Regions from separate parts of the Mesorhizobium delmotii genome, predicted to be linked through region 2. Evidence: riboswitches for the same ligand, from Rfam matches in the RefSeq annotation. Region 2 holds a riboswitch; the other holds the start of a gene.
The links. Region 2 has a riboswitch for S-adenosylmethionine ahead of metX (homoserine O-acetyltransferase MetX). Riboswitches for the same ligand answer to the same signal wherever they lie in the genome.
Positions count from the first base shown of each region.

Region 1: linked by a shared signal. The riboswitch ahead of BQ8482_RS05470 (O-succinylhomoserine sulfhydrylase) and the one ahead of metX (homoserine O-acetyltransferase MetX) in region 2 are both predicted to bind S-adenosylmethionine.

Region 1 covers NZ_FUIG01000013.1:827,617-837,221, forward strand. Annotated here, with positions in the region: gene BQ8482_RS05435 (magnesium and cobalt transport protein CorA) at 1-386, shown strand, start outside; gene BQ8482_RS05440 (GcrA family cell cycle regulator) at 518-1,036, opposite strand; gene BQ8482_RS05445 (aspartate aminotransferase family protein) at 1,390-2,589, shown strand; gene argF (ornithine carbamoyltransferase) at 2,607-3,518, shown strand; gene BQ8482_RS05455 (Hsp33 family molecular chaperone) at 3,612-4,646, shown strand; gene apaG (Co2+/Mg2+ efflux protein ApaG) at 4,806-5,198, opposite strand; gene BQ8482_RS05465 (ceramide glucosyltransferase) at 5,425-6,579, shown strand; gene BQ8482_RS05470 (O-succinylhomoserine sulfhydrylase) at 6,626-7,816, opposite strand; SAM riboswitch at 7,891-7,968, opposite strand; gene BQ8482_RS05475 (2'-deoxycytidine 5'-triphosphate deaminase) at 8,093-9,187, shown strand; gene BQ8482_RS05480 (ABC transporter substrate-binding protein) at 9,281-9,605, shown strand, end outside.
Region 2 covers NZ_FUIG01000025.1:62,102-71,706, forward strand. Annotated here, with positions in the region: gene yddG (aromatic amino acid exporter YddG) at 1-843, shown strand, start outside; gene BQ8482_RS16475 (lysoplasmalogenase family protein) at 840-1,511, shown strand; gene BQ8482_RS16480 (cupin domain-containing protein) at 1,486-1,926, opposite strand; gene gloB (hydroxyacylglutathione hydrolase) at 1,949-2,716, opposite strand; gene BQ8482_RS16490 (class I SAM-dependent methyltransferase) at 2,935-3,711, shown strand; gene BQ8482_RS16495 (ABC transporter ATP-binding protein/permease) at 3,831-5,657, shown strand; gene BQ8482_RS16500 (DUF1194 domain-containing protein) at 5,868-6,668, shown strand; gene metW (methionine biosynthesis protein MetW) at 6,748-7,362, opposite strand; gene metX (homoserine O-acetyltransferase MetX) at 7,532-8,701, opposite strand; SAM riboswitch at 8,822-8,899, opposite strand; gene hisC (histidinol-phosphate transaminase) at 9,056-9,605, shown strand, end outside.

The DNA.
Region 1 (9,605 bases), on a different contig from region 2:
CCGCGCTGCCGCTGGTGGAAGTCTGCCGCCGGCTGACCAGCGCCGACCTGCCGCAGATCCATGCGGCCATGCACCCGCTGTTCCGCGACGTCACCGACCACATCCGCACCGTCCAGGAGAAGATCGACAGCTTGCGGGAGGTGCTCGCATTTGCCTTCGAGGCGAGCCTCCTGGTTGGCCAGAGCCAGGAAACGGCGATCACCAAGAAGCTCGCCTCATGGGCTGCAATCCTGGCGGTGCCGACGGCGCTCGCAGGCATCTACGGCATGAACTTCAACGACATGCCGGAACTTAGGATGGAATATGGCTACCCGGTCGTTCTGGGAGCGATTATTTTGGTCTGCTCGGTTCTCTATTGGCGCTTCCGCAAGAGCGGCTGGCTGTGAAGAGTAGGGCAGTAGGGCAGTAGGGCAGTAGGGCAGTAGGGCAGTAGGGCAGTAGGTAAAGATGGCGCCTCACGAGCGCAGTCTTTTGCAGTTCACCACATACTGCCGTACTGCCTTACTCCCCTATTCCCCTACCTACTGCGCCGCCGCTCCGAAGCGGGCTGAAACGCAATGCGAGCGTGGTACTTGCAATAGGGTCCGGTTTCGGCCGCGTCGTTGCCGCAGAAATGGAACTCTTCCGAAAGCGGATCGCCATTCGGCCATTTGCATGTCCGCTCGGTCAACTCGACGAGTTGCAGATGCCGCGAGATCGGCACGACGACGTTCTCGACCGGACGGACGTAATGACGCGCCACCGGTACGGTGTCGAATTGCGCCTGCAGCGCGGTCGCGCCGATCGACGTGGTGATATGCCGCGCGGTGCTTGCCGCCCGCGACACCGATTTCTGGACGCTCGATCCTTGCACGCTCTTCTTCTGGCGTGCCGGCGTGGCGGTCGAGCGTCCGCGGCCCGACAGTTTCAGCCGATGCACCTTGCCGATGACGGCATTACGGCTGACGCCCCCGAGCTGTGCCGCGATCTGGCTGGCGCTCAGTCCCTCCGACCACAATTTTCTAAGAAGTTCGACCCGCTCGTCAGTCCAATTCATGAGACCGCGCTCCTGCTGAAATGTGCGGCGATCGGAATCCTTCCACGATCCGGCTTCCGCCGGGCAGACACCACATATATCGGGTGATTAGGTCCGCCGCACGAAATCTAGTTATTTCTCGACTACAATTACCTTATGCGCTGACTCAGTGACAAGAGTCTGAGGGCCAACACGAATCAGTTTTTTCGGTTTTCCCCAACTTGCCCGGTCGCTGATGAGCCGGCGTCTCGCTGGAGAGCTTGCCGCGCGTCCTTGCGCGACGTTTTCGTTGACTTCATGGCCGAAAAACACGATAAGCCGCAACGCCGCCGCTTTGGCGGCTTTTTGATTTTCCGGTTCCGGAGACGCATATAATGAGCGGTTCGGCGCTTTTCGAGACCTTTACCCGCGCACCCCTGGCCTTCGACCATGGGGAAGGCACTTGGCTGGTCACCGACAAGGGCGAGCGATATCTCGATTTTGGCGGCGGCGTCGCCGTGAATTCGCTGGGCCATAGCCATCCGCACCTGGTCTCGGCACTCACCGAGCAGGCGGCCAAGGTCTGGCATGTCTCCAACCTCTACGAGATTCCGGGACAGAGCCGTCTGGGCGAGCGGCTGGTCGACGCCACCTTCGCCGACAAGGTGTTCTTCACCAATTCCGGCGCCGAGGCGCTGGAATGCGCCATCAAGACGGCGCGGCGCTATCACTTCGTCAAGGGCCATCCCGAGCGCTTTCGCATTATCAGCTTCGAAGGCGCCTTTCATGGCCGCACGCTGGCGACCATCGCCGCCGGCGGCCAGTATAAATACCTGGAAGGCTTCGGACCCAAGGTCGAAGGTTTCGACCAGGTCGGCTTCGACGACATCGACGCCGCCGAAAGGGCGATCACATCAGAGACCGCCGCGATACTGATCGAGCCGGTGCAGGGCGAGGGTGGCATCCGCCCGGTGCCGACGCAGTCGCTGAAGCGGCTGAGGCAGCTCTGCGAACAGCATGGCCTGCTCCTGATCTTCGATGAGGTCCAGTGCGGCATCGGCCGCACCGGAAAACTGTTCGCGCATGAATGGGCTGGCGTCACGCCCGACATCATGGCGGTTGCCAAGGGCATCGGCGGCGGCTTTCCGATGGGCGCCTGTCTCGCCACCGACGAGGCGGCCGTCGGCATGACCGCCGGCGTGCACGGCACGACTTTCGGCGGCAATCCGCTGGCGATGGCGGTCGGCAACGCCGTGCTCGACGTGGTGCTGGAAGACGGCTTCCTGGAGGAGGTCCAGCGCAAGGCGTTGCTGCTGAAGCAGGGGCTGGCGGGCGTCGCCGACGAGTTTCCTGACATCATCGAAGACATCAGGGGCACCGGCCTGATGCTCGGCCTGAAATGCGCCGCACCCAACACCAAGGTGAACATGGCGTTGCGCGACCAGCATCTGCTTGCGGTTCCGGCCGGCGACAACGTTCTTCGCCTGCTGCCGCCGCTCACCGTCACCGACGCCGAGATCCATGAGGCGCTCGACCGCATCCGTGCCGGTGCCCGGGGCCTGGCCGATGCCATCGCCGCGGCTGCCGCGAAGTAACAGTCGAAAGACCCCAAATGAGCCTTCGCCATTTCACTGATCTTTCCGCCGTTTCCGAGGGCGATCTGCGCTTCATGCTGGACGATGCCGTGGTGCGAAAGGCAAGGCTCAAGGCTGGCGAGCGGACAAAACCGCTCGAAGGCAAAGTGCTGGCGATGATCTTCGACAAACCGTCGACGCGCACGCGCGTGTCCTTCGACGTCGGCATGCGCCAGCTCGGCGGCGAGACCATCATGCTGACCGGCACCGAGATGCAGCTCGGCCGCTCCGAAACCATCGCCGACACGGCCAAGGTGCTGTCGCGCTATGTCGATGCGATCATGATCCGAACCACATCGCATGACCGGCTGCTGGAGCTGACCGAGAACGCCACCGTTCCCGTCATCAACGGGCTGACCGACGATACCCACCCCTGCCAACTGATGGCCGACATCATGACCTTCGAGGAGCATCGCGGTCCGGTCGCCGGCAAGACAATCGCCTGGACCGGCGACGGCAACAACGTGCTGCATTCCCTGCTGGAGGCATCGGCGCGGTTCCGCTTCAACCTCAACGTCGCCGTGCCGGAAGGCAGCGAGCCGGCGCAGAAGCATGTCGATTGGTCGACGGCGCATGGCGGCAAGTTGCACTTCACCCGCTCGCCCGAGGAGGCGGTCCACGAGGCCGACTGCGTCGTCACCGACTGCTGGGTGTCGATGGGCCAGGAGCACCGTGCTCGCGGCCACAATGTCTTCTCACCCTACCAGGTCAATGCGGCGCTGATGGCGAAGGCAAAGCCGGACGCATTGTTCATGCACTGCCTGCCGGCGCATCGCGGCGAGGAGGTCACCGACGAAGTCATCGACGGGCCGCATTCGGTAGTGTTCGACGAGGCCGAGAACCGGCTCCACGCCCAGAAGGCGGTTTTGGCCTGGTGTCTGGGCGCTTGATCCGGGCCACCTTGATCCGGCACTGCGTGGTGCCTATCTCAGGCGCATCACGCAAATCGAGCGCGTTTCGACGCATGCGCCCCGGAGGGCGGCATGGCCGCGCCCTGGAGCTTTGTCATGTTGGAAACTCATCAATTGGCTGAACAACAACCCAAACTCGGCGAATTCGGCTACGCCGGCGACGATTATGTCGTGCCCTTCGAGGTCGGCCCGCTCGACGTGCGCGGCCGCACCGTCCAGCTCGGGCCGATGCTCGACGCGATCCTCAGCCGTCATGACTATCCCGAGCCCGTCGCTCGCCTGCTGGCGGAAGCCTGCGTACTGACGGTGCTGCTCGGCACCTCGCTCAAGTTCGAAGGCAAGTTCATCCTGCAGACCCGCACGGACGGACCGGTCGATATGCTGGTGGCGGATTTTTCCACGCCGCATGCGCTACGCGCCTACGCGCGCTTCGACGCCGACCGGCTGGATGCTCTGACGTCTGCCGGCGAGACTTCTCAACAGACGCTGCTCGGCAGCGGTGTCCTGGCGCTGACGATCGACCAGGGCGCCCACACGCAGCGCTATCAGGGCATCGTCCAGCTCGACGGCGAGACGCTGGAGGAGGCCGCGCGCACCTATTTTCGGCAGTCGGAACAGATCCCGACCGATCTCAGGCTCACGGTGGCCAAGCTGTTGACGCCCGGCTTCGGCGGCGCCCGCGAGCAATGGCGTGCCGGTGGCATCCTGGCGCAGTTCCTGCCGCAATCGCCGGACCGCATGCGCGTGCCCGATCTTCCAGGCGGCGACGGCGATCCGCGCCAGGAGATCCACGATCCGGCCGACAATTCCTGGCAGGAACTGCTGGCGTTGCTTGGCACCATCGAGCCTACGGAACTGATCGACCCGACGATCGGCGCCGAGCGGCTGCTTTACCGGCTGTTCCACGAGCACGGCGTGCGCGTCTTCGGCGGCGTACCGGTTGCCGACCAGTGCTCATGCTCCAGGGAGAAGATCCGCGGCATTCTCGAAGGCTTCTCCGCCGACGAGATCAGGGACAGCAGCGAGGATGGCGGCATTCATGTCGCCTGCGAATTCTGTTCGAAGCAATATGACTTCGACCCGGCGGAGTTTGCCGCCGCGCAATAACGAGCGTCAGTGCTGCCTATCTGCCCGCTGGCATTCTTCCAATGGAAGTAGGAATCGCCAAATACCGGGTGCGGTGCCTTCGCAGAACTTGGGTTCCTCGCCCCACGGAGTGGGGCCACCTCTCCCCCGCTTCGCGAGGGCGTGGAACCCAAGTGAGCGTCAATTGACGGTGCGCCGCGTGCCCGGCAGGTCGAGCGAAAAGGCGGGGATGGCGATATCGAACGTCTCGCCCCGCTTGTTGCGCATCGTGTAGTGGCCGACCATGATGCCGGATGGCGTTGAGAGCGGGCACCCAGACGTGTATTGATAACTGTCGCCGGGGTTGAGTTCGGGCTGGTCGCCGACAACGCCGGCGCCGCGCACTTCCTCGACCCGGCCGGTGCCGTCGGTGATGTGCCAATAGCGTGACAGAAGCTGCACGAATTCATCCGACTGGTTGTCGATGGTCACCTGGTAGCCCCAGACATAGCGGTTCTCCGACGGGTCGGAGCGATCTTCCAGATAGAACGGCCTGACCTGTACTTCGATGTTGCGCGTAACGGCGCTGTACATAGACTACTCCACAATATGTAGACGGAACTCTCGACGGTCTCCGCAGCTTGGTCAACGGGGTGCTTCCCGTCGCTGCCCGCCTGCTTTGCGCGCAGGTGCCGAAGAACAATGTCATTTAAGTGACACATGACAATGATGGTGTGCAGGGCCGGGCGACTCAGCATCCTGTCGAACTGTTGAAACGGCTTTCATGCGGCCGGTTTTTTTCTGGAGTGACCAGATATCGATGGAATTGACAGTCACAGCCGCCTTGCTTTCCACAGCCCTGCTTCTTGTCAATCTCGCCAGCATCCTGCTCGCTTCGTTGAAGCTGAATCGGCCTGGCAGGATCACGCCGGCAGCTGGCAAGGCGCCGCCGGTGTCGATCGTCGTGCCGTCGCGCGGCGTCGAACCGTTTGCCGAGGAAACGCTCGAGCGCGCCTTCTCTCTCGACTGGCCGCGCTATGAGCTCATCTTCTGCGTCGCCCATGCCGATGACCCGGTGGTCGGGCCGATCACCGACGCGATCGCCCGCTTTCCAGCCGTGACGGCCCGGCTGCTCGTCGGCGACGACCGCATCAGCGGCAATCCGAAACTCAACAATTGCGTGAAGGGCTGGGAGGCAGCGCGCCACCGCTGGGTCATCCTTGCCGATTCCAACGTCCTGATGTCGAGGGACTATGTCCAGCATCTGATGGCGGCATGGCGGCCGGACACTGGCCTTGTCTGCTCGACGCCGATCGGCTCGCGGCCGGACGGGTTCTGGGCGGAGGTCGAATGCGCTTTCCTCAACACGCTGCAGGCGCGCTGGCAATATACCGGCGAGGCGCTCGGCCTCGGTTTCGCCCAGGGCAAGAGCATGTTGTGGAACAAGCCCATGCTCGACGCCAATGGCGGCATCCGTGCGCTTGCCGCCGAGATTGCCGAGGATGCCGCCGCGACCAAGCTGGTCAACGGGCTTGGACTGCGCGTCAATCTCGTCGCCTCGCCCTTCGAGCAGCCGCTCGGTTTGCGCACATTTGGCGAAATCTGGTCGCGTCAGGCCCGCTGGGCACGCCTGCGCCGCGTCACCTTCCCCCTGTTCTTCGCGCCCGAGATCCTGATCGGAGCGGCGCCGCCGCTGGTGCTTGCGCTGGTTGCTGCAGCAGGCGCCGGCTTCAGCCTGTCGGCAACCGCCGTTGCCGTGCTGGTAATCGCCTATCTCCCGGAATGCGCTCTCGCCTCGGCCAAGGGCTGGCACCTGTCGCTGCGCATGATCCCGGCGATGGTTGCGCGGGACGTGATGCTTCCCGCCATCTGGGTGCGCGGCTGGCTCAGCGGTGCCGTCGACTGGCGCGGCAACACGATGACCATCCACACCAGCGCCGGTGCGGAATTGGAAGAGACCCCGTCGGGCGCCTGACCGCGCTTGGCTTGACGATTCGAGCGAAGCTGTTCGGCGCGTATCCCTATCTGGCGGCTTTCAGTGCCTGCTCGATGTCTTCGAGCAGGTCGTCTGTGTCCTCCAGGCCGACGGACAGCCTGAGCGTCCCTGGCCCGATGCCGAGTTCGGCACGCGCCTCATCGCTCAGATTCTTGTGCGTCGTCGTCGCCGGATGGGTGATCAGGCTCTTGGCATCGCCGAGATTGTTAGAGATCAGCACGATATCGAGCGCGTTCTGGAAGGTGAAAGCCGCCTGTTTGCCGCCCTTGACGTCGAGGCAGATCAGCGTCGAGCCGCCCGACATCTGCTTCTTGACGACCGCCGCTTGCGGGTGATCGGCGCGGCCGGGATAGATGACGCGGGCGATCTCCGGCTGCTCGGCGAGGAAGTCCGCGATCCGGCCGGCACTTTCCGTCTGCTGGCGCACGCGCAGCGGCAGCGTTTCCAGGCCCTTCAGCAGCGTCCAGGCATTGAACGGCGACAGGCTGGGACCGGTGTGGCGGAAATAGTCGTGCAGGTTCTCGTCGATCCACTTCTTGTCCGACAGGATGACGCCGCCGAGACAGCGCCCCTGGCCGTCGATGTGCTTGGTCGCCGAATAGACGACGATATGGGCGCCGAGCTGCAACGGCTTCTGCTGTAAGGGCGTGGCAAAGACGTTGTCGACGATCAGCCGCGCTCCGATCGAATTGGCAAGTGAGGCGACGGCTGCGATGTCGACGACTTCCAGCGTCGGATTGGTCGGGCTTTCAAGGAAGAACAGCTTTGTGTTGGGCCTGACCGCCTTTTCCCAATTGGAGATTTCGGTGCCGTCGACCAGCGTCGCCTCGATGCCGTATTTCGGCGCCAGCGTTTCGACCACCCAGCGGCAGGAGCCGAACAGCGCGCGCGCCGCCACGATGTGGTCGCCGGCCTTGGCGCTGCACAGCAACGCCGCTGTGACCGCCGCCATGCCGGATGCGGTGGCGCGGGCATCTTCGGCACCTTCCAGCGCGCACATGCGCTTCTCGAACATGTCGACCGTCGGATTGGCATAGCGCGAATAGATGAAGCCCGGTTCCTCGCCCTTGAAGCGGGCTTCCGCCGCCTGCGCCGTGTCGTAGACATAGCCTTGCGTGAGATACATCGCCTCGGAGGTTTCGCCGAAGCCGGAACGCAGCGTTCCTGCATGCACGAGGGCGGTCTGAGGCTTCCAGTTGCGCTTGTTGCTCGTCATCACCTTGTTCCAAACACCAAAAATGGTCCAAACACAAAAAAACCGGCCGCGAAAGTCGCAACCGGTCCCTACGGCCTTTCGGCCCGACGGTCCTTTAGCGACTTGTTTAACGTGGCTGCAAGCCGACCGGCCAAATCACCACGGGATAATGACCCTTTAGACCTGCACCGCGCTTGCGTCAATTGCCGGCATGATTAAGAGGTTGTACCAGCAGGTTCCGTGGCAAGGACCTGCAACAAAACGAGACCTCGCCCGGCCTTCGAGCGGAGCCAGACTTTGCGGCAGACAGGCATTCTTCCCGATCAGGACATTTCCGCGCTGTTCCAGTCGGGCGCTCTGAAATCGCCGCGCGCGCTTGATGCCGACCAGGTCCAGCCGGCCAGCCTCGACCTCAGGCTTGGCGACAAGGCCTGGCGGGTGCGCGCCTCCTTCCTTCCCGGCCCCAACCACAGGGTTGCTGAAAAACTCGACCGTCTGAAGCTGCACGAAATCAATCTCGCTGATGGTGCGGTGCTGGAGACGGGCTGCGTCTATATCGTGCCGCTGCTCGAGAGCCTGGCGCTTCCGGCAAGCATTTCCGCCTCCGCCAACCCGAAGAGCTCGACCGGACGGCTCGACATCTTCACCCGCGTGATGACCGATCGTGGCCACGAGTTCGACAAGATCGCTGCCGGCTACAACGGCCCGCTCTATCTGGAAGTCAGCCCGCGCACCTTTCCGATCGTTGTCCGCGCCGGCTCGCGGCTGTCTCAGGTCAGGTTCCGCACCGGCAATGCGCTTTTGTCGGAAAGCGAGCTGCACGAATTGCACCGTGCCGAGACGCTCGTCGCCACCGAGCCGCCGAATATTTCCGGCGGCGGTATTGCGCTGTCGATCGACCTCGATGGCGACAAGGACGGGCTGGTCGGCTACCGCGGCAAGCACCACACCGGCCTGGTCGATGTCGACAAGCGCGCGGCACAGGATGTCGTCGATTTCTGGGATCCGCTCTACAAGAGCGGCGCCGGCGAACTGGTGCTCGATCCGGACGAATTTTATATCCTCGTCAGCCAGGAAGCGGTGCATGTGCCGCCGCTCTACGCCGCCGAGATGACGCCCTTCGATCCGCTGGTTGGCGAATTCCGTGTTCACTATGCCGGTTTCTTCGATCCGGGCTTCGGCCATTCGTCGGCCGGCGGCACCGGCAGCAGGGCGGTGCTCGAAGTGCGCAGCCACGAAGTGCCGTTCATCCTCGACCACGGCCAGATCGTCGGGCGGCTGGTCTACGAGCACATGCTGAAGCGGCCGCAGGCGCTCTACGGCACTGATCTCGGCTCGCACTACCAGGCACAGGGCCTGAAACTGTCCAAGCATTTCCGCGCCGCGCGCTGATCGCCGATCAAATCAGACTGTGCTTGCCTGACCTTGTGGGCCGTGCTTGGTTGTGCCCAGCCGTTAAGGTGGTTGGAACCAAGGGAACAAGAAATGCAGATTTCAAGATGGATCGCATCGACAGCAGCAGCTGCCATGCTGGTGGTGGCTGCCGGGTCCTTGTCGGCGCAAGCACAGGAAAAGTTGAAGATCGCCACCGAAGGCGCTTATCCGCCGTTCAACACCATCACCGCGGATGGCAAGCTCGTCGGCTTCGACATCGACATTGCCAATGCGCTTTGCGCTCAGATGAAGGTCGAATGCGAACTTGTCACGCAGGACTGGGACGGCATGATCCCAGCGCTCCAGGCCAGAAAATTCGACGCCATCATCGCGTCCATGAGCATCACCGAGGAGCGCAAGAAGCAGGTCTCCTTCA
Region 2 (9,605 bases):
GCGCTGCTGGCGCTGCTTACGGACGCTTCCGGCGCGGTGCCGCCGTTCCTGCTTTCGGCGATCACCTTCACGATCGGCACCAGCGTCGGGCTCGTCGCGCGGCTGTTCATGCCGGCCGCCGCCAGCCGGCAGAAGATACCGCCGCAAGTGTGGGTGATCGGCATTGCCGGCCTGTTCGGCTATCATTTCTTCTATTTTACCGCGCTGCGCAACGCACCAGCGGTGGAGGCGAGCCTCATCGCCTATCTGTGGCCGCTGCTGATCGTGCTCGGATCGGCGCTGATGCCGGGCGAGCGGCTGGCCTGGAACCATGTCGTCGGCGCACTGCTCGGTCTTGCCGGCACTGTCCTGATCGTCACCAAGGGTGGCGGGCTTGCCTTCGACGCACGCTATGCCTTCGGCTATGCGATGGCCGGCGTCTGCGCCGTGCTGTGGTCGTCCTATTCGCTGTTGTCGCGCCGCTTCCCGTCGGTGCCGACCAGCATCGTCACCTGGTTCTGTGCGGCTACGGCAGCGCTTTCGCTTGTCTGCCATCTCATGCTGGAAGAGACGGTGCTGCCTGTCGGCGCCGGCCAGTGGCTGGCCGTGCTCGGCCTTGGGCTGATGCCGGTGGGCGCGGCCTTCTACGCCTGGGACATCGGCGTCAAGCGCGGCAACATCCAGGTGCTGGGCGCGGCGAGCTATGCCGCGCCGCTGCTGTCGACGCTGGTGCTGATATCAGCCGGTTTCGCCGAACCGTCCCTGCGCGTCCTCGCCGCCTGCGTGCTGATCACCGGCGGGGCGGCTCTTGCGGCGAAATCGCTGTTCTTGCGCAAGCAGGCAACGCGCGAGGCAGGGGCATGACGCCGTTTCCCGGCGGCATCGACGCCAACGCCAATGCGACGCTGCTGTTTTCGCTGGCGGCGGCGGTGATCTACGCCTTCACCATCGACATGCCGCCGAAGCTTGCGCGTTCTGCGGTCAAGACACTGGCCGTGGCAATGCTTGCCGTGCTGGCATCGCTGCAGGGCGGTCCGTGGCTGCTCGTCGCTGCGCTGACGCTCAGTGCCATCGGCGACGCGTTCCTGTCACGCGAGGGTGAAAAGGCTTTTCTCGGCGGGCTGGCCAGTTTTCTCGTTGCGCATGGGCTTTACATCGCGCTGTACCTGCGCTTCGGCGACGGGGTCGGGCTGCTGTCGGCCGAGCCGTGGCGCGCAGCGATTGCCATGGCAATGGCCGTGTTCGCGCTCGCCATGCTTTTTGCGCTCTGGCGCCGTGTCGGCCCCGCCTTGCGCCTTCCGGTCAGCGTCTATATCGCGGCAATCCTCGCCATGGCGATTTCAGCCCTCACCCTGAGCAATTTCTGGATCATCGGCGGCGCCGCGCTGTTCATCGCGTCCGACGGGCTGCTCGCCTCGGAAAAGTTCCTGCTAAGCGCCATCTCGCCACACCGCGCCTGGATGCGCAACGCGGCCTGGATGCTGTATTACGCCGCCCAGCTGGCGATCACGATGGGTTTCCTGTTGGGCTAGGACTCCAACCCGATTCGGCCAGTTCGAAGGCGGCGAAATCGAAGCCCGGCGCCACGGTGCAGCCGAGCAGCGTCCACTCGCCTAGGCTGCGTGCCGATTGCCACCAGCCTGCCGGCACGACGATCTGCGGCCGCTCGCCCGCCGCCAAGGCCGCGCCGAGCACCTGCTCGATCACCGGCCCGTTTTCCCGATGAATCGACAGTGCCAACGGGGCGCCGGCATAGAAATGCCAGACCTCGGCCGCGTCCTTGACGCGGTGCCAGGCCGACACTTGCTCCTGCTCCAAAAGGAAATAGATCGCGGTCGAATGGCCGCGCGCGCCCTCCGCGCCATCGCGGAAGGTCTCGGCATACCAGCCGCCTTCCGGATGCGGTTTCAGGCCGAGCGTTGCGATGATTTCGGCGGAACTGGTCATGAATTCCAGCACGTCATGGTGTTCAGAAATTGTCCTTGCGCTTGCGAATTTCGGCAAACACTTCGGCGTCGGAGGCTTTCTCCATGCCGAGATGCCTGCGGATTGCCGGATCGTGCCAGCGCAGGAACGGATTCGTCGACAGTTCCTCGCCGATCGTGGTTGGCAGCGTCGGCTTGCCGTCGGCGCGCAGCGCCTCGATTTTCGCAGCGCGCTCCTTCAACGCCGAATTGGTCGGGTCGACGGTCAGCGCGAAGCGGGCGTTGGAGAGCGTGTATTCATGGCCGCAATAAACGACCGTCTCGGCCGGAAGCGCCGCGAGCTTTTTCAACGAATCGTACATCACCGGCGGCTCGCATTCGAACAGCCGGCCGCAGCCGAGCGCGAACAGCGTGTCGGCGGTGAACGCCACTTTCGATGCCGGCAGATGATAGGAGACATGGCCCGCCGTGTGGCCGGGCGTGGCGATCACGTCGATCCTCTCGTCGCCGAGGTGGATGACCGAACCCTGCTCGACGGTTTCGTCGATGCCGGGAATTTTTGCCTTTTCCGCTTCCGGTCCGACAATGCGCAGCTTGAAGCGCTCCTTCAGCGCCAGATTGGCCTCGACATGGTCGACATGGTGATGGGTGGTCAGGATCATCGTCGGCGTCCAGCCGGTACGCTCGATCGCGGCCAGGATCGGCGCCTCCTCGGGCGCGTCGATGATCGCGGTCTGGCCGCTTTTCGGGTCATGCACCAGCACACCGAAATTGTCGCTGCGGCACATGAACTGTTCCATTTCAACCGGCATGGCGTCTCTCCACTAGTGCGCCGTGCGTCCAGTTGGACGCACAAAGGACGCTCTAACACTTTTTATCTGCTGCATCGTGCTTTCCGAAATCGAAACCGATTTCGGGCCGACGCAGTAGTCGCCGCAGACATAGGGCGCTTGCCCGCGGATGTCATCCGCCTTTGTAGAACTTGGCGCCTTTGTTGAACTTGGACAGCATCGAAGATACCGTCCCGCGCATGCATTCCGATATCATCGACCTTCGCTCCTTCTATTCGACCACGCTCGGGCGATTGGCCGAACGCTCGATCACCATGGCGTTGTCCTCGATATGGGCTGTCGTGCCCAATGAGCGGCTGGTTGGTCTCGGTTACACCTTGCCGTGGCTGGATCGGTTCGGCACCGACGCGGAGCGTGTCTTTGCCTTCATGCCGGCAACGCAAGGCGCGGTGGTCTGGCCGGCTACGGGGCCGACCGCCACCGCACTGGTCTTCGATGAGGAATTGCCGCTGGTCGATGCCTCCATCGACCGCATGCTGCTCGTCCATTCACTCGAACATGCCGAGAACCCGCGCGAGACGCTGAACGAAATCTGGCGGGTGCTGTCGCCCGCCGGCCGCGTCGTCATCGTCGTGCCCAACCGGCGCGGTGTCTGGGCCCGTTTCGAGCATACGCCGTTCGGCAGCGGCCGGCCGTTTTCGCGCGGCCAGCTCACCGAATTGCTGCGCGAAGCAAACTTCACGCCCGCGGCCTGGTCCGACGCCCTGTTCTTCCCGCCATCGCGGCGACGCTTCATGATGCAGTTCCACAATGTGCTGGAGCGCGCCGGTCGCAGGTTCTGGCCGATCTTTTCCGGCGTCATCGTCGTCGAGGCGCAGAAGCGGCTCTATCAGGGCGTGCCGGTCGTCCAGCGCGCCTCTCGCCGCGTCTTCGTGCCGGTTTTCTCGCCGCATGGCGCCACAAGGCTCGGCCGGATATCGCCGACCGGGAACGCAACATTGCCGGGCCGTCGATGACATGTTCGTGATCGGAATCGCGCTTTTTCTCACCTATCTGTCGAGGGCGGGTTAGGTACCCGATTGAGTCGACATGTTCATCGGTTTCAGCACCGCTTCCGAATTGAAGGACTTCACCAATGGCTGATCATCCGGATGTCGAAGGCAGCGCCAAGCCGGCTGCCGCATCGATCGAGGCCAGCAGCCTGAGCGACCAATTGGCGACCATCAAGCTGGCGCTGGGGACCTCGCCGATCCGCAAACACCTGTTCTGGGCCTGCGTCGGCATAGTCGCTGTCATTGTGGCAACCTCGATCGGGCAGGTTCTGCTCAATCGCTGGAACGAGCCCTTCTACGATGCGCTGGCTCGGCGCGACATGCAGGGCTTCCTGCACCAGCTTCTGGTCTTTGCCGCCATCGCCGGCGGGCTCGTGGTGCTCAATGTCGGCCAGACCTGGCTCGACCAGATGATCCGGCTGAAGCTGCGCGAGGCGTTGACCCTCGATCTGATCGGTGAATGGATGCGGCCGGCGCGTGCCTTCCGGCTCGCCAACGCCGGCGCCATCGGCGTCAACCCTGACCAGCGCCTGCAGCAGGATGCCGGGCATCTCTCCGATCTTTCCACCGGTCTCGGCATAGGGCTGTTGCAGTCATTCATTCTGCTTGTTTCGTTCGTCGGCGTCCTATGGTCGCTGTCTTCGGGCTTCGTCTTCCATATCGGCGGCTATTCGCTGGCCATTCCGGGCTACATGGTGTGGGCCGCGATCCTCTATGCCGGCACGGCCTCCTGGCTGAGCTGGCTGGTCGGACGGCCGCTCATCCGCTTCAACAGCGACCGCTATACGCGTGAAGCGGAGCTGCGCTCCTCGGTGGTCCGCGTCAACGAGAATGTCGATGCCATCGCGCTTGCGCACGGCGAGGCCGACGCGAGACGACGGCTCGAGCTCGACCTGGGCACGGTGCTCGGCGCGATGCGGCGCATCTACAGCGCCCAGATCAATCTTTCCTGGGTGACCGATACCTATGGCTGGATCACTGTCGTCGCACCGATCCTCGTCGCCTCGCCGGTCTATTTTGCCGGCGATATCAGCTTCGGCGGGCTGATGATGGCAGTCGGCGCCTTCAACCAGGTGCATGCCTCGTTACGTTGGTTCATCAACAATATCGGCGGTATCGCCGATTGGCGCGCCACGCTGATGCGCGTCGCCGATTTCCGCATCGCGCTCGTTGAAACGGATGTGCTGCACGATACCGAAGAACGCATCACGATCGGCGAAAACCCGAATGGCAGGTTGACATTCGAGAACCTCGAGATTGCGTCGCGGGATGGATGTACGAAGCTCGCCGAGCCCCATGTCGAAATCCGCGCCGGCGAGCGCGTCATGATCACCGGAGATCCGCGCGCCGGCAAGACGCTGTTCTTTCGCGCCATTGCCGGTCTGTGGCCGTGGGGAAGCGGGCGGATCGGCATGCCGGCCGGAGAGGTGCCCGCCTTCGTTCCCCGAAAACCCTATTTCCCGCTCGGCACGCTGCGCGAAGTGCTCGACCACGCCGATGCGGCGGTTAGCGACGCCGAGATCTCGGCGGTGCTTGCCGAGGTCGGTCTCGGGCGTCTGTCGTCCTCGCTCGACCGCTCGGCGCGCTGGGAGCGCGAATTGAGCGATGACGAGCAGCGCCTGCTTGCCTTTGCCCGGCTGGTCTTGCGGCAGCCGAAATGGGTGATCATCGACGAGGCCTTGGACACGTTCGACGGCGCGACGCTGAGGCGGGTGCTGTCGATGCTGGAGGCGCGTCTGGCCGACGCCGCAATCCTCAATATCGGCCGAGGCCAGCAGAACATTGAATTCTTTCCACGCTCATTGGCGATTGTGAAAGACATCGAGCGACCGGCTCTCAAGCCAGTCCGTGTCAGGGCCGGCGCGATCGAACCACCCCCGGCTGTCGCCGCAGCCTACCAAGAGACGTAGCCGGCTATACGCCGGCAAGCTTTATTTCGCCGTGATCGCAGCGAAAGATTGCCTGGTATCGTTCGAAAGCCTGCGGCGTTGGACCCATGCTTGACGCGCTTAAAGCGCGTCCCGGTGAAGAGATTCAAGAGATTCATGCGACACGCTTTAAGCCTCTGTTTCTATTCATGTCGTTACCCCAAAGCCGCTGCGCACTTTTGGGCGACATGCATTAGCCTGCTTGCCTGCCTTGCCTGCGCTCAGGCAGCACCACTGGCCGCGCCCGCCGATGCCATTGCAGTGGACGTCGAACTGGTGCTGGCGGTCGACATTTCGCACTCGATGGACGAAAAGGAATTCGCGCTGCAGCGCGCCGGCTATGTCGAGGCGCTGCGCCACCCCGACTTCATCAATGCGGTGCGTTCGGGCGTGACCGGCCGCATTGCGCTGGCCTATTTCGAATGGGCAGGCACCGTCCGCGACGATGCGGTCATTGCCTGGCAGGTCATCGACAATGCTGAGAGCGCTAACGCTTTCGCCGACAAGATCGAGGCGCGCCCGTTCAGGAGCTTTCGCGGCACCTCGATTTCCGGTGCGCTCGCCTTCGGCGCCAAGCTTTTGGATGGAGCCGCTTTCGACGCGACGCGCAGCGTCATCGACATTTCAGGCGATGGCCCCAACAATACCGGGATGCCCGTCACCACGACACGCGACGCCGCGGTGGCAAAGGACATCGTCGTCAACGGCCTGCCGATCCTGATCAGCCCGTCGCCCAGCTTTAGCCATCTCGACCGGTACTATGCCGAGTGCGTTACCGGCGGGCCAGGTTCCTTCGTGCTGCCGGTCTATGCCGCTTCCGAATTCGTGACCGCCATACGCCGCAAGCTGGTCCTGGAGGTCAGCGGTGTTGCCGGTCCCAGGGCCGCTCCCGCGACACTCCGGGTCGATGCGGCAACGCCGGTCGACTGTTTGCAAGGCGAGCGCGGCCGCCAGTTTTTCTCCGATCCGTATTTTCCGGAGCTTGATCGCTAGCTAGACTTGGTCGATGAATGGCGAACAGTCGCAGATGGTCTCCGGACTCTTGCCGGCCGCGCGCCATATGCGACGGCCGTTATCGCTTCAGCAGGAACACCGCTTGCTGGCCAAAGAAATTCCAGAACCACCAAGGCATCGACAGGCCGATTTTCTGGCCATTGGCGTCGAGCGCGGTTGCCTTTTCTACCGTTGCGCCGAGCTCTTCGCAGAGATTGACGAAGTCGCGGATGGTGCAGAAATGGATGTTGGGCGTGTCGTACCAGGAATAGGGCAGGTCCTTGGTCACCGGCATCCGCCCTTCGACGAACAGCGAAAGGCGCACCCGCCAGTGGCCGAAATTGGGGAAGGAGACGATGGCGTGCTTGCCGATCCTAAGCAACTCGTCGAGCACTAGCTTCGGGTTGCGGGTCGCCTGCAAGGTCTGCGACAGGACGACGAAATCAAATCCCTTGTCGGGATAGAATTTGAGGTCCTTGTCGGCGTCGCCCTGGATGACGGACAGGCCGCGCGCCACGCATTCGTTGACGCCGCGCTGCGACAGTTCCATCCCACGGCCGTCGACCTGCTTCGTCGCCTGCAGCAATTCGAGCAGCAGGCCATCACCGGAGCCGACGTCCAGCACCCGCGACTGGGGCGGGATGAGATCGGCGACAACTTCGAGGTCGACGCGCTGGGCGTGGTTGACACTCATGATCGTGGCTTTTGCTTGGCGCATGACCTTGATCCGAAAAGTCTGCAACTTTTCGGGGCCATGCGTTGCCTGGCACATGATCCCGGTCCGAAAAATCTGCAACTTTTCGGGGTCATGCGCTGATGCATGGCGAAAGATGCCGGTCCGGAAAGCCTGCAATCTTCAGGGATCATGCGCTGAGCCCCCTGGCGCGAGCCGCCGAGGCGATGAAGCCGTTGATGGCGGCAAACAGCTCCGGCTCGTCGAGCAGGAAGGCGTCGTGGCCGCGATCGGTCTCGATCTCGACGAAGGACACCGAGGCGCCGGCCGCGTTCAGCGCGTGAACGACCGAGCGGCTCTCCTCGGTCGGGAACAGCCAGTCGCTGGTGAAGGAGACCAGGCAGAAACGGGTTCTGGTGCCGGCAAAGGCGTCGGCCAGCCGGCCGCCATGATCGGCGGCGAGGTCGAAATAGTCCATCGCCCGGGTCATGTAGAGATAGGAGTTGGCGTCGAAGCGGTCGACGAAGGTCATGCCCTGATGGCGCAGATAGCTCTCAATCTGGAAGTCGGCGTCAAAACCGAAGGTGAGCGCTTCACGGTCCTGCAGGTTGCGGCCAAACTTCCGGTGCAGGGCCGCCTCCGACAGATAAGTGATGTGAGCGGCCATGCGCGCCACAGCCAGTCCCTTTTCCGGGCGCTTGCCCTGCTCGAAATATTTGCCGCCATGCCAGTCCGGATCGGCCATCACCGCTTGCCGGCCGACCTCATGGAAGGCGATGTTCTGCGAGGAATGGCGCGCGCCAGTGGCGATCGGCAGCGCCGAGAAAACGCGCTCCGGATAGCTCGACGCCCATTGCAGCACCTGCATGCCGCCCATCGAGCCGCCGAGCACCGAGAACAGTTTTTCGATGCCGAAATGATCGACCAGCATCAACTGCGCCCGCACCATGTCGCGTATGGTGATGATCGGCAGGTCGAGCCCGTAGGGCTTGCCGGTGGCTGGATTGGTCGAGGCGGGGCCGGTCGAGCCGAGGCAGCCGCCGATGACGTTTGAGCAGATGACGAAGAAGCGGCTGGTGTCGATGATCTTGCCGGGGCCAATCAGCACTTCCCACCAGCCCGGCTTGCCGGTCACTGGATTGGTGCTGGCGACATGCTGGTCGCCGGTCAGTGCATGGCAGACGAGGATGGCGTTGGAGCGGGCGTCGTTGAGGGTGCCGTAAGTCTTGTAGGCGATCTGGAACGGTGACAGCAGCGTGCCGGCATCGAGCTTGAGCGGCTTGTCGGCACCGAAACGCAACACCGGGCTCGACGGCTCGTCGGCCTCGTTGTTGGTTCTTTTAGTGCGCAGCGCGACCATCGCATCCTCTTACATTAACCCATCGCGCTTTCCGAAAGTCGATACCGATTTTCGAGTCGATGCGATTGTCCGGCCGGCTACGGACAACAAAAAAACCGACATCGCCTTCGCAAAGCCGGTTACAGGATGCAAACGGCCCTTTAGCGAGTTGTTTAACGTGGCTGCAAGCCGACCGGCCAAATCACCACGGGATTTCGCCTTTCTTCTAGGACCGGAGCGTCTCGGCGTCAACGGCCAGTCGTTCACCCATGCCAGTCGCTCACCCATGATCGCCGCCTCTCGACATTCCAGGCCACGGCTTGTATTTCCGCTGCGGCTTCCCGGGTGGAAGCGTTTTCGACGGATTTTTGCAATATGAACCAGGCATCGGATCGGGCACGTCCAACGCCCCGCGCGGGGATCATGGACATCGAAGCGTATGTGCCGGGCAAAAGCACGGCGCCGGCCGGCGTTGCCAAGGTCCACAAACTGTCGTCGAACGAGAACCCGCTTGGCCCCTCGCCGAAGGCGATAGAAGCCGCGCGCGACGTCGCGGCCAAACTCGACATATATCCCGACGGCACCGCCAGGCGCCTACGGGAGGCGATCGCCGAGGTGCATGGCCTCAACCCGGCGAACATCGTCTGTTCCAATGGTTCCGACGAGATTCTCGGCCTGCTTGCGCAGACCTATCTCGCGCCCGGCGCTGAAGCTGTGATCACCGAACACGCCTTCATGGTCTACAAGATCTACATCCAGTCGGCAGGTGCTGTCCCGGTGTCGGTCAAGGAAACCAATGAGCGCGCCGACGTCGATGCGATCCTCGCTGCGGTGACGCCGCGTACCAGGATCATCTTCCTCGCCAATCCCAACAACCCGACCGGCACCTATTTGCCGTTCCAGGAGGTGCGCCGCCTGCATGCCA